DNA from 3 places in the Pseudomonas sp. 32A genome. Region 3 is predicted to be linked to each of the others. Evidence: riboswitches for the same ligand, from Rfam matches in the RefSeq annotation. Region 3 holds a riboswitch; each other region holds the start of a gene.
The links. Region 3 has a riboswitch for cobalamin ahead of ACUN0G_RS31155 (CbtB domain-containing protein). Riboswitches for the same ligand answer to the same signal wherever they lie in the genome.
Positions count from the first base shown of each region.

Region 1: linked by a shared signal. The riboswitch ahead of cobO (cob(I)yrinic acid a,c-diamide adenosyltransferase) and the one ahead of ACUN0G_RS31155 (CbtB domain-containing protein) in region 3 are both predicted to bind cobalamin.
Region 2: linked by a shared signal. The riboswitch ahead of ACUN0G_RS26210 (TonB-dependent receptor plug domain-containing protein) and the one ahead of ACUN0G_RS31155 (CbtB domain-containing protein) in region 3 are both predicted to bind cobalamin.

Region 1 covers NZ_JBQYLY010000001.1:1,472,275-1,476,188, reverse strand. The annotation lists gene bluB (5,6-dimethylbenzimidazole synthase) at 1-282, opposite strand, end outside; gene ACUN0G_RS06775 (cobyrinate a,c-diamide synthase) at 279-1,670, opposite strand; gene cobO (cob(I)yrinic acid a,c-diamide adenosyltransferase) at 1,667-2,278, opposite strand; cobalamin riboswitch at 2,358-2,594, opposite strand; gene ACUN0G_RS06765 (PQQ-dependent sugar dehydrogenase) at 2,694-3,914, shown strand, end outside.
Region 2 covers NZ_JBQYLY010000001.1:5,706,495-5,710,408, forward strand. The annotation lists gene ACUN0G_RS26210 (TonB-dependent receptor plug domain-containing protein) at 1-1,300, opposite strand, end outside; cobalamin riboswitch at 1,395-1,602, opposite strand; gene lexA (transcriptional repressor LexA) at 1,704-2,321, shown strand; gene imuA (translesion DNA synthesis-associated protein ImuA) at 2,321-2,932, shown strand; gene ACUN0G_RS26225 (Y-family DNA polymerase) at 2,940-3,914, shown strand, end outside.
Region 3 covers NZ_JBQYLY010000001.1:6,803,075-6,806,988, reverse strand. The annotation lists gene cobM (precorrin-4 C(11)-methyltransferase) at 58-804, opposite strand; gene ACUN0G_RS31165 (cobalamin biosynthesis protein) at 888-1,280, opposite strand; gene ACUN0G_RS31160 (CbtA family protein) at 1,277-1,975, opposite strand; gene ACUN0G_RS31155 (CbtB domain-containing protein) at 1,987-2,175, opposite strand; cobalamin riboswitch at 2,272-2,487, opposite strand; gene fabF (beta-ketoacyl-ACP synthase II) at 2,524-3,792, opposite strand; gene ACUN0G_RS31145 (winged helix-turn-helix transcriptional regulator) at 3,906-3,914, shown strand, end outside.

The DNA.
Region 1 (3,914 bases), 5.3 Mb from region 3:
CTTCATAAACTGGTCGGAGCGCTCGCCAAGGGCTTCTGCGGTGCGTACGCGTTCTTCTTCCACTAGCTGCTGGATCTGGCCGCGCAGGTTGCGGTCGCTGATGCGGATAAAACGCCAGGGCTGCATCAAGCCGACGCTCGGCGCCTGGTGGGCGGCTTGCAGCAGGCGGTGGAGCAATTCAGGCGCGACGGTGCCACCGCTGAAGTGGCGCATGTCACGGCGTTCGGCGATGGCGCGGTAGACGGCTTCGCGGTCAGCTTCCGGAAAGGCGTTGTCCGTCATGGCCTCATCGCGGGCAAGCCCGCTCCCACCGTAGATTGCGTTTCAACTCGGTCAAGTGTGGGAGCTGGCTTGCCTGCGATGGCGGTCTCAAGGCTTGGCGCAAACAGGGCAGCCACCGCTGTCGGGTTGGACGGGAAGTAAAAGTGCACGTAGGACGCGGTCATCCGGCCCTGACGATAAACCGCCTCGGCGCCGCGCCCGCCATTCGGGCTCAGGCCCCGGGCAATCGGCTGCCATTCGGTGCTGGTCAACGAGTGATGATAAGTGTGGCCACGCAGCAGGCCTTCGGGCAGTTCGACGTTTTGCAGGGCCAGTGCCGCCAGACGTTTCTGCATCACGGCATCACCCTGGAGCAGGCCCACCAGTTCGGCACGGGTGCCGTCGACATCGGTGAGCGAGTCCAGCAGATAGAGCATGCCACCGCATTCGGCCAGCAGCGGCTTGCCGGCAGCGTGATGGGCGCGAATGGCGGCCAGCATCGGGGTATTTTCCGACAGCGCCTGGTGATGCAGTTCCGGGTAACCGCCCGGCAGGTAGAGGCTGTCAGCGTCGGGCAACGCGCGGTCGCGAATCGGCGAGAAGAAGCACAACTCAGCGCCCATCGCCCGCAGCAGATCAAGGCTGGCACCGTAGGTAAAGGCGAAGGCTTCGTCGCGGGCCACGGCAATGCGTACGCCGGCCAGTAACGGTTGGGTCTCGATCAACTCGGGTGCGGCGAATTCCACCGGCGGTGGCAGCGCTACCTCGCAACTGCTGCCCAAGGCCTGGGCGGCGGCGTCGAGTCGTAGATCAAGGTCGTTCAGTTCGCTGGCCTGCACCAGGCCAAGGTGGCGGCTGGGCAACTCAATGCCGGTTTCCCGGGACAGCGCGCCGTACCAGCGCAGGCCTTCGGTGAGGCTGCCTTCGAGCAATTGCGCGTGACGCAGTGTGCCGACGCGGTTGGCCAGCACACCGGCAAACGGCAGGTCCGGCTGGTAACGCGCCAGGCCCAATGCCAGTGCGCCGAAGGTCTGGGCCATGGCCGTGCCGTCGATCACCGCCAGTACCGGCACGCCAAAGTGCCGCGCAAGGTCGGCGCTGGACGGCGTGCCGTCGAACAAGCCCATCACGCCTTCGATCAGGATCAGGTCGGCTTCCCCCGCCGCTTCCCACAGCAACCGGCGACTTTCCTGCTCGCCCACCATCCACATGTCCAACTGATAGACCGGCGCACCACTGGCGCGCTCGTGGATCATCGGGTCGAGAAAGTCCGGGCCGCATTTGAACACCCGCACCTTGCGCCCCAGGTTGCGGTGCAAACGGGCCAGCGCGGCGGTGACGGTGGTTTTGCCCTGGCCGGACGCCGGTGCGGCGATCAGCACAGCAGGACAATGACGGGGCTGATTCAAAGTTCGATGCCTTTCTGCGCCTTGATACCGGCCTGGAAGGCGTGCTTGAGCATGCCCATTTCAGTCACGGTGTCGGCCATTTCGATCAATTCGGGTTTGGCGCCACGGCCGGTCACCAGCACGTGCTGCATCGGCGGGCGGGCCTGCAGGTCGCTGAGTACCTGGTCCAGGTCGAGGTAGCCGTGCTTGAGGGCGATGTTCAGCTCGTCCAGCACCACCAGGCCAATGGCCGGGTTCTGCAGCATTTCCCGGGAGACCGCCCAGGCGGCTTCGGCGGCCACGATGTCGCGCGCACGGTCCTGGGTTTCCCAGGTAAAACCTTCGCCCATCACGTGGAAGCGCACCTGCTCGGGGAAACGCCGGAAGAACATTTCTTCACCGGTGCTGTTGCGGCCCTTGATGAACTGCACCACACCGCACTGCATGCCGTGGCCCATGGCCCGGGCCAGCATGCCGAAAGCGGAGCTGCTCTTGCCCTTGCCATTGCCGGTGAGCACCAGCAGCAACCCGCACTCGTTCGGTGAATTGGCAATGCGCTCGTCAATCACAGCTTTTTTGCGCAGCATGCGCGCCAGGTGGCGTTCGTCACGATCAGGGGATTCAGTCATGGCAGCTCTCCGTTGGGGCTGGACAAAAACGGCGGGCAGGAAAAAGACAATACAGACAGCCAAGCATCGCCCACCGTGATGCTGTTGGATGGATCAGGCCGGTCTCCGGGCTCATGAGTGGCATGGGATGCCGAGGGTGCGCCTTCCCATATCGCGGGCGATACAGTGGCTTAAGGCACCGTCTTGACTCATTTACCGTTGCGGGGGCAGCGCCGGAATCGTGGCGGCACTGTAGAAAAATGCGCTCACTCACCGGCTTCCCTGTTTCACTCAGTCGGCGCGTACGCCACAGAGCACCTGAAACAAGCCGCGAAGGTTAGTGGGTTGGGGGTGGAGCGTCAATTAAAGCCGGACATGCGCGTGAACCATCGGGCCGCTGCGCTCCTCTACCACTACAGGTATTAAGGAGAAAACCATGCACAAGACCCGACTTGCCCTACTGATCATGGTCGCCGGCACCCTCGCCGCCTGTGGTGAAAGCTCGACCCTTCAGGTGTCCGACGGCACCGGGCCCTCGCCCAAACTGCCGGAGCCGAATAAAACCCTGATCCCCACGGTGAACATCGCCCCGGCCATCGGCTGGCCCGAAGGCGTCAAGCCAACTCCGGCCGCAGGCACCCAGGTGGCCGCGTTTGCCGAAGGCCTGGATCACCCACGCTGGCTGTACGTGCTGCCCAATGGCGACGTGCTGGTGGCGGAAACCAACGCACCGCCCAAGCCGGATGATGCCAAGGGCATTCGTGGCTGGGTGATGGAGAAAGTCATGGGCCGTGCCGGGGCCGGCGTGCCGAGCCCGAACCGCATTACCCTGCTGCGGGACGCCGACCACGACGGCGTGGCCGAAACCCGTACGGTGTTCCTGGAGAACCTGAACTCGCCGTTCGGCATGACGCTGGTGGGCAATGACCTGTATGTCGCCGATTCGGACAAATTGCTGCGCTTCCCTTATCAGCCAGGGGAAACCTCGATCAAGGACGCCGGCACCACCGTCACCGACTTGCCGGGCGGCAGCATTAACCATCACTGGACCAAGAACGTGATCGCCAGCAAGGACGGCAGCAAGCTGTACGTCAGCGTGGGCTCCAACAGCAACGTCGGGGAAAATGGCCTGGAAGCGGAACAAGGCCGGGCCGCGATCTGGGAAGTGGATCGCGCCACCGGCCAACACCGCATCTTCGCCTCCGGCCTGCGCAACCCCAACGGCATGGCCTGGGAACCGCAAAGCGGCGCGTTATGGACGGCCGTCAACGAGCGCGATGAAATCGGCAGCGATCTGGTGCCGGACTACATCACCTCGGTCAAGGATGGCGCCTTCTACGGGTGGCCATTCAGTTACTACGGGCAGCACGTGGATGTGCGGGTCACACCGCAGAACCTTGACCTGGTGGCCAAGGCGATTGCCCCGGATTATGCAGTCGGCCCGCACACAGCCTCGCTGGGACTGACCTTTGCTGATGGCAGCAAGTTACCGGCGCAATTCAGCAATGGCGCGTTTATCGGCCAACACGGTTCGTGGAACCGCAAGCCCCACAGTGGCTACAAGGTGATCTTCGTGCCGTTTGAGGCAGGCAAGCCAAAAGGCCAGCCGGTGGATGTGCTGACCGGCTTCCTCAACAGCGATGAGAAAGCTATGGGC
Region 2 (3,914 bases), 1.1 Mb from region 3:
CGGTGCCGTATTGGCCGCGCAGGGCCCAGTTGTCGTTGAGGTCGTAGAGCGAAGTAAGCATGCCGACCGTGGCGCTGTCGCCGCCGCTCATGGCTTCGTGGCGTACACCGATGCTCGGGTGCCAGTTCGGCAACGCCTCGATAGTCGGGCGCAGTTGGGTGTACAGCGCGTGGGCCTGGGCCTTGTTGTCGTCGATGATCAATACATCGTCCTGGCCCTTGAACCACTGGTTGTCGGAACCGAATACCAGCACATGCTCACCGGGCAACACGGCCTTGCCTTCGGCCTGCACGCCCCAGTCGGTGAAGCCCCAGTAATCGTTGTGGTTGATGACCTTGGTGCCGCCGCCTTCGACATTGTTGAGACGGGTGTAGCGCGTGTCCCAATCGTTGATATGCCCTTTGACGAAGTAGCTCAGGCGCTCGTTGATGGTTTGCTCGAAGGTCGCCGTAGCGATCTGTTGCACGCGGTCGTTGGTGGTCTTGTGGTTGTCCACCGGGCGGGCGAAATCCAGGTTGGCGTCGGCGTATTGGTAAAACAGTTCCAGGCGCGTGTCATCGCCAAACGACTGGATCGCCTTGGTGCCGAAGGTGGTGACTTCGTAGGAGCGCTTCTTGTCGGTGACATTTTTCATGTCGCGGTTGCGAAACGGCTGGTAGCCCTCGGAGGCGTTGCGGCTGACGTAGGCCAGCAAGCCGAGGTCGCCAAATCCGTTATTGAAAATCTTCTCGACCCGAGCATCGCCGGTGGTGCCGCCGAAGGTGTCGGCACCCAGGTTCACCTCGCCGGACGCCTCGCGGGTTTGCGGGCTGCGGGTGACGATGTTGATCACCCCAGACACCGCCTGGGTGCCGAACAGCAGGCTCTGGCCACCCTTGAGCACTTCGATGCGCTCGATGGCGTTGGCGGGCAGGGTGTCCAGGTACAGGCCGCCGTACAGGCGGTTGTTCAGGCGCACGCCGTCCAGCAGGATCAGCGTGTCGTCGTTGCGCCCACCCAGCAGGGAATAAGTGCCGTAGTCGAACGGGCCATTCTTGGGTGCCACGTACAGGCCGGGGATGAACATCTGCATCACGCGCGACACATCGGCGGCGGGGCCGGCGCGTTCAATCTGTTCGCGGGTGACGATCTCAACCTTGCTGCCGTACTGGGCCATATCGGCCACGGTGGTGGACTCCACCGACGGTGCGGAAACGTTGAGTTGCTTGAGTTCCAGGGTGTTGTCGTCGGCCAGCAGCAGGGGGCTGAACAGGCAGCCGAACAACAGGCCGGGCACAGGGGTCTTGAAAGGTCGAATCATAGTCTTCTCGGAAAAGTATCTTTCGCGAAAAGCACGCACGAGTAGGCACCGAGCACACGCCAATACCGGCCCATGCCCGCCCACCGCAGGATTTTGCCAAACAGAATTCCAGGCCGGTCTCCGGGCTCACGCGTATGGACACCTTCACCTTCCCATGGCGCGCAGGCCACAGTGGTGTGTCGAAGGGGTCACGCGTCTACCGTTGCGGGGGCAGCACCGGACTGGCTCGAAAAAGAGCGGCACCGGTTTCCCGTTTCACCCCAAGCACGGCGGCAGGGGGCACCTGAAACAGGCCGGCATCTGAACATTCGAAAGACCGTTCGTCAACTTGGCGGGGACTTTTCCGGTGGCTGTATGGGAAGCGACTGACGGATATTGCCAGAAAATTCCCACAGGAGTACAAATGTACTCCATGACGAATCTAACGCCCCGCCGTACCGCCATCCTGACCTTTATCCGCGACCGTATCGCGCAGCAAGGCCAGTCTCCCAGCCTCGCCGAGATCGCCGAGGCGTTCGGCTTTGCCTCCCGCAGCGTGGCGCGCAAGCATGTGCTGGCGCTGACCGAGGGCGGCTTTATCGAGGTCAACCCCAACCAGGCGCGCGGCATTCGCCTGCTCAATCAACCGGCGCGGCCGGAGGTGCTGGACATCCCGGTACTCGGCCGGGTAGCCGCCGGCTTGCCCATCGGCGCTGACGCTGAGGTGCACAACCGCCTCTTACTCGACCCGGGCATGTTCGCGAAAACCCCGGATTACCTGCTGCGGGTGCAGGGCGATTCGATGATCGAAGACGGCATCCTCGATGGCGACCTGGTGGGCGTACGTCGCAGTGCCGAGGCCTTGAACGGGCAGATCGTGGTGGCGCGCCTGGACGGTGAAGTCACCATCAAGCGCTTCGAACACGTCGGCGAGCGCGTGCGCCTGCTGCCGCGCAACCCCGCTTATCAACCCATCGTGGTGCGGCCCGATCAGGACCTGGCCATCGAAGGGGTGTTCTGCGGTTTGGTGAGGCAAGGCTGATGGGCGCCGTCGTTGCACTGGACTCGCTGTTCAATGGCGGCCGGGTCTGGAAAGGCCGGCCCGCCGCGCCGCCGGCCAGCGTCCATCCCACCGGGCTTGCGGCCTTGGATGCGGTGCTGCCCAGCGGTGGCTGGCCGGAAGCGGCGTTGAGCGAAATCCTGATGGCGAAGGAGGGCGTGGGCGAGTTGCAATTGGTGTGGCCGACCCTGGCGCGGATGTCGGCGGCCGGCGAGCGTATCGTGCTGGTGGCGCCGCCTTACACGCCGTACCCCCACGCCTGGCAAAACGCCGGGGTGGATGTGCGCCAGCTTTCCGTGATCCAGGCCGATGAACGTGATGCCCTGTGGGCCGTGGAGCAATGCCTGCGTTCCGGCAGTTGTGGCGCGGTGCTGTGCTGGCCGCGCAAGGCCGATGACCGGGCCTTGCGCCGCTTGCAGGTGGCGGCGGAAACCGGCCAGACCCTGGCCTTTGCCTGGCGCTCCTTGAACGAGGCTATTAACCCGTCACCGGCCGCGTTGCGCCTGGCGGTGGAGGCGAGCCCTGCGCAAGTGCGGGTGCTCAAGTGCCGGGGCGGCCTGGCCCATCCCGCGCCCATTGCGCTTGGGCACTGAGGTTGGCATGCGCTGGGTGTGTATTGTCTTCCCGCAATTGGCGCTGGACGGGGTGCTGCGTCTGCGCCCCGAACCGGATCAGCCGTTGGCCCTGTTGGCCGGCACGCCGCAGCGGCGGGTGCTGCAAACCGTCAATGAGGCCGCGCGCAAACTCGGCCTGCGCCCCGGCCAATCCCTGACGGCAGCCCATGCCTTGACCAAGGCCTTTGCCTGCGCCGAATACGAGCCGGCACAGATCGAATACTGGCAGCAATTTCTCGCCGCCTGGGCCTACCGTTTCAGCTCCCAGGTCAGCCTGTATTACCCACGAGCGTTGTTGTTCGAGATCGAGTCAAGCCTGGGCCTGTTCGGGCCCTGGCCGTTGCTCGAAGCGCGCTTGCGCAAGGAACTGACCGACCTCGGGTTTCGTCATCGCATCGTCGCCGCGCCGAACCCGGCGGCGGCGCGGATTCTGGCGAATGCCTACGACGGCCTTGCCGTGGCCGATGAGCACAGCCTGCAACAAGCCCTGGCGCCGATCCCCATCGACCGCGCCGGCCTCGACCCGCAAGCCGCCACCGCGTTGTCGCGTATGGGCTTGCGCACCCTGGCCCAGGTGCAGGCATTACCCCGGCATACCCTGGCCCGGCGTTTCGACGCGGCGCTACTCAAGCACCTCGATGCATTGTGCGGGCAACGGCCCTTGGCCCTGGCGTTCTACCAGCCGCCGGACCAGTTCGATGTGCGCATCGAGCTGAATTTTGATGTGCTGTCCCACCAGGCCTTGCTATTTCCCTTGCGCCGTTTGACCGGCGATTTATCGGCGTTCCTGTGTGGCCGCGACAGTGGCGTGCAGCGCTTTGACCTGCACCTGGAGCACGCCGCAGAACCCGACACCGTCATCAAAGTCGGCCTGCTCAGCGCCGAGCGTGACGCAGCGATGCTGTTCGAACTGGCCCGCGGCCGCCTGGAGCAGGTGCAAGTCACCTCGCCGGTGCGTGGC
Region 3 (3,914 bases):
AAGAGCGGAACCAATAGTCGCCGTTACCTAAATAACGGATATGTACCCCGTCCCCCCTCAGGGCCGATACAAATGCGCATGCCCCGCACGATACAACGACGACTCACCAAAATTATCACTGGCCAAAACCCGACCCACCACAATCAACGCCGTACGCCGAAACCCCTTGGCCGCCACCTTCCCGGCAATATCCGCCAGCGTACCAATGGCCCAATCCTGATCCGGCCAGGTCGCCCGATGCACCACCGCAATCGGACAATCCTCCCCATAGTGAGGCACCAACTCAGCCACGATCTTCTCCAGATGATTCACCCCCAGGTGAATCGCCATGGTCGTCCCATGCTGCGCCAAACTACTGAACGCCTCACCCTCAGGCATCGCCGTCTTATCCGCATACCGCGTCAAAATCACACTCTGCGCAATGTTCGGCAACGTCAGCTCAGCCTCCAACAACGCCGCACACGCCGCCACCGCCGTAACCCCGGGAATGATCTGAAACCCAATCCCCAGCTCCCGCAACAGCCGAATCTGCTCCCCAATCGCGCCGTACAAACTCGGATCCCCGGAATGCACCCGCGCCACATCCTGGCCTTTCTCATGGGCCGTCTTGATCAGCCCAATGATCTGCTCCAGATGCAGCTCCGCACTGTTAACCACCAACTCCGCCTGATGCCCCTCAAGCACCGCCGCCGGCACCAGCGAACCGGCATAGATGATCACCGGGCAACTGCGAATCAGCCGCTGCCCCTTGACGGTGATCAGTTCCGGGTCGCCTGGACCTGCGCCGATGAAAAAGACAGTCATGGATTCATTCCTGTGAAAAAAAGCACGCGAGCAGCCCTCCAGATGAAGATTGCTCATGATCAACGCTGACGATTATCGGGAATTCAGCCGGCGCAAGCCAATGCAAAGGTGGCCTGGGCGGTTTTTTTGCGGGTGATCAGCAGGGTAGCAGGGCCTTGGGACAGGTCTTCTGCCAGTGCCAGGGCGGCACTTTCCGCGATGCCGTAGCAACCGGTATAAGCAAAAACCGTCTCCGACTTATGGCTCAATCGATCTTCATAGGGCGCCAATTGCGCCGCACTGAAAACCACCAAAGGCAGCTCCAGAATCTCTGCCAACTCAAGTAGCCCCGGCTCATCCTGCTTGCGATCAAGGCTGGCCATCGCAGTGATGCGCTGGCGCTCAATGCCACCCTCGGCGAGGGCGGCGTTGAACAGTTCAAGCAGGATGTCGACAGAGCAACCCCGCTGACAACCCAGGCCAACCGCCAGGATCATGCCGAATACTGACCATCACGGTTACGGCGAAACAACCAGGCACTGATCAACCCCAGCGCCAGCCAGAAGGCAACGTTGGTCAACTGCGAAGCAATCTTGAACTGAGCTTCCAGGGCTTCCGGCGCCAGCATCGAGTGGACTTCCGGCTGTGGTGCGCCAATTACATGGGGCACCGCCAGGATTGCCACGCCGAGGATTTTCAGCAGCCAGTTACGACCGAACACAATCAGCGCGATACCGGCAGCGGTGGAGGCGGCAGTGCCGATCCACCAGATTTGCCGTTGCGCCAGGTCTGCCGCCGCCGTGCCCGGCAGTTCAGGCGGCAAGCCCAGGGTCGGCGCCAACACAAAGGTGGCGTAACCGGCCAGGCCCCACAGCAGGCCTTGGGCCGTGCGGGTCGGTGCACGCAAGGTGTACAGGCCGGCAAGCATCAGGGCAAAACCCACGGCAACCACCAGGTTACCGCCCGTGGTCGACAGCACACGCTGCCAGCCATCTTCCGGCTCCCAGGCTTCGGCGTCGTGGCTGTGGGCCGCAGCGCCGGCATGCTCATGCACTTCGGTGGCCACGGGGGCTTTTTCGAAGGTTTCCGCCTGCAGAATCAGTGGGGCAACCCAGAAGCTTTGCAGCAAGGTCAGCAGCAAGGCGGCCAGAAGACCGGTGAAACCTGCGGTTTGGGCAATACGCTTGATCATGTCGGCAGGTCTCAGTGGCACGGGAACGCGGCGCTGTGGCGGGTATCGTGGGCGGCGTTGTGCACCGCTTCGATGTGCGAGAAACCGGCGAAATACACCAGGCACGCGCCGAGGATCGACGCGCCGATGGCAGCGGTCAGGCGTTGGCTCAGGGTGGCGGTGGTGCTGGCGGTAGAGGCGGTGCTGCTGATGATCGACATGGCGCGTCCCTTCAGGGTTCAGGGTGCACGAGCGCATGAAAACCCCGCGAGCCAGGCACGCAGGGTTCTGAACAGCGCCCGCCCACCGCGGGTTTGTTATCTGATTTTTTTCGGGCCGGTCTCCGGGCTTGCGAGGGGCCTGGGCCTTGAAAGCATCACCTTCCCATGCCCTGGAGGCACAGTGGTTTTGACGCTTCACTCGCTTACCGTTGCGGGGGCAGCACCGGACTCGTCACGCCCTTGAGTAAAGGAACATGACTCACCGGTTTCCCGTTTCACCCTGTGAAGGGCACCCGAAACAAGATGTGTAGGAGAGCATGGGCGGGCGATGGGCGTCAAATCGCCGCGTTAACCCCAGCGTTTGAACAACACACTGGCATTCACGCCACCAAAGCCAAATCCATTGGAAATCGCGTATTCAATCGGCAACGGCCGGGCTTGGCCCCGGACCATATCCAACCCTTCGGCAGCGGGGTCCGGGTTGTCCAGGTTGAGGGTGGCCGGGGCAATCTGATCGCGCAGGGCGAGCACAGTGAAGATCGCCTCGATCCCGCCCGCTGCGCCCAACAGATGGCCGGTCGCCGACTTGGTGGCGCTGATCGCGACGCTGGCATTTGCACCGAACAGCGTATTGATCGCCGCCAGCTCGCCGTTGTCACCTACGGGGGTCGACGTGGCATGGGCGTTCAAGTGCTGGATCTGTGCGGCGCTGATCCCTGCTTGCGCAATCGCGAGCTCCATTGCCCGGCGTGCACCTGAGCCATCTTCCGGCCCCGAGGTCATGTGATAGGCGTCGGCACTGGTGCCATAGCCCACCAGTTCCGCGATGGGCGTGGCGCCGCGAGCCAGTGCATGCTCCAGTTCCTCGATCACCAATATCCCGGCACCTTCGCCCATCACAAAACCATCGCGGCCTTGATCGAACGGGCGCGAAGCCAGTGCCGGCGTGTCGTTGTAATCGCTGGACAGCGCTCGCGCCGCAGCAAAACCGCCGAGGCTGACCCGGTGGATGCAGGCTTCGGCGCCGCCACACACGGCGATGTCGATTTCCCCTGCACGGATCATGCGCGCGGCATCACCAATCGCCTGTACGCCGGCGGCGCAAGCAGTGACGGGGGAGCCCAGCGGACCTTTCAGTTGATGCTGGATCGACACATGCCCGGCTGCCATGTTGCCGAGGAATGACGGAATCGTGAACGGCGACAGGCGGCGTGGTCCTTTGCTGTCAGCCGTTCGGACGGCCTCGGCAATCGCGGGAAAACCACCCACGCCGGAAGCGATAATGGTCGCAGTACGTTCCTGCTGCGAGGGCGTTTGCGGACTCCAGCCCGCCTGGGCCAGGGCCTCTTGCGCGGCGGCCAGGGCAAACACGATGAACCGGTCCATCTTGCGTTGTTCCTTGGCCGGGATGACAGTGTCCGGGTCAAAGCCGGCTTCAGGGTCTTGGGTGCGGTCGAGCACTTGGCCGCCGATGCTGATTGCCAGGTCGCCGATCAATGCCTCGGGTAGCCTGCGAATCCCGGATTCACCGGCCAGCAGGCGTTTCCAGGTCTGTTCCACGCCGGTTGCCAGCGGGGTCACTGCACCCATGCCGGTCACAACAATTCGCTTACTCATGATCGCTTAGCTCCGCAAATTTCAGGTTGGTAGCATTGCATGGACGAAGCTATCATTATGAAAGTAACATCCGATAGCTTAAATTTCCGTAGCCGCCCCACAGAGGAACTGCAATGCAACGT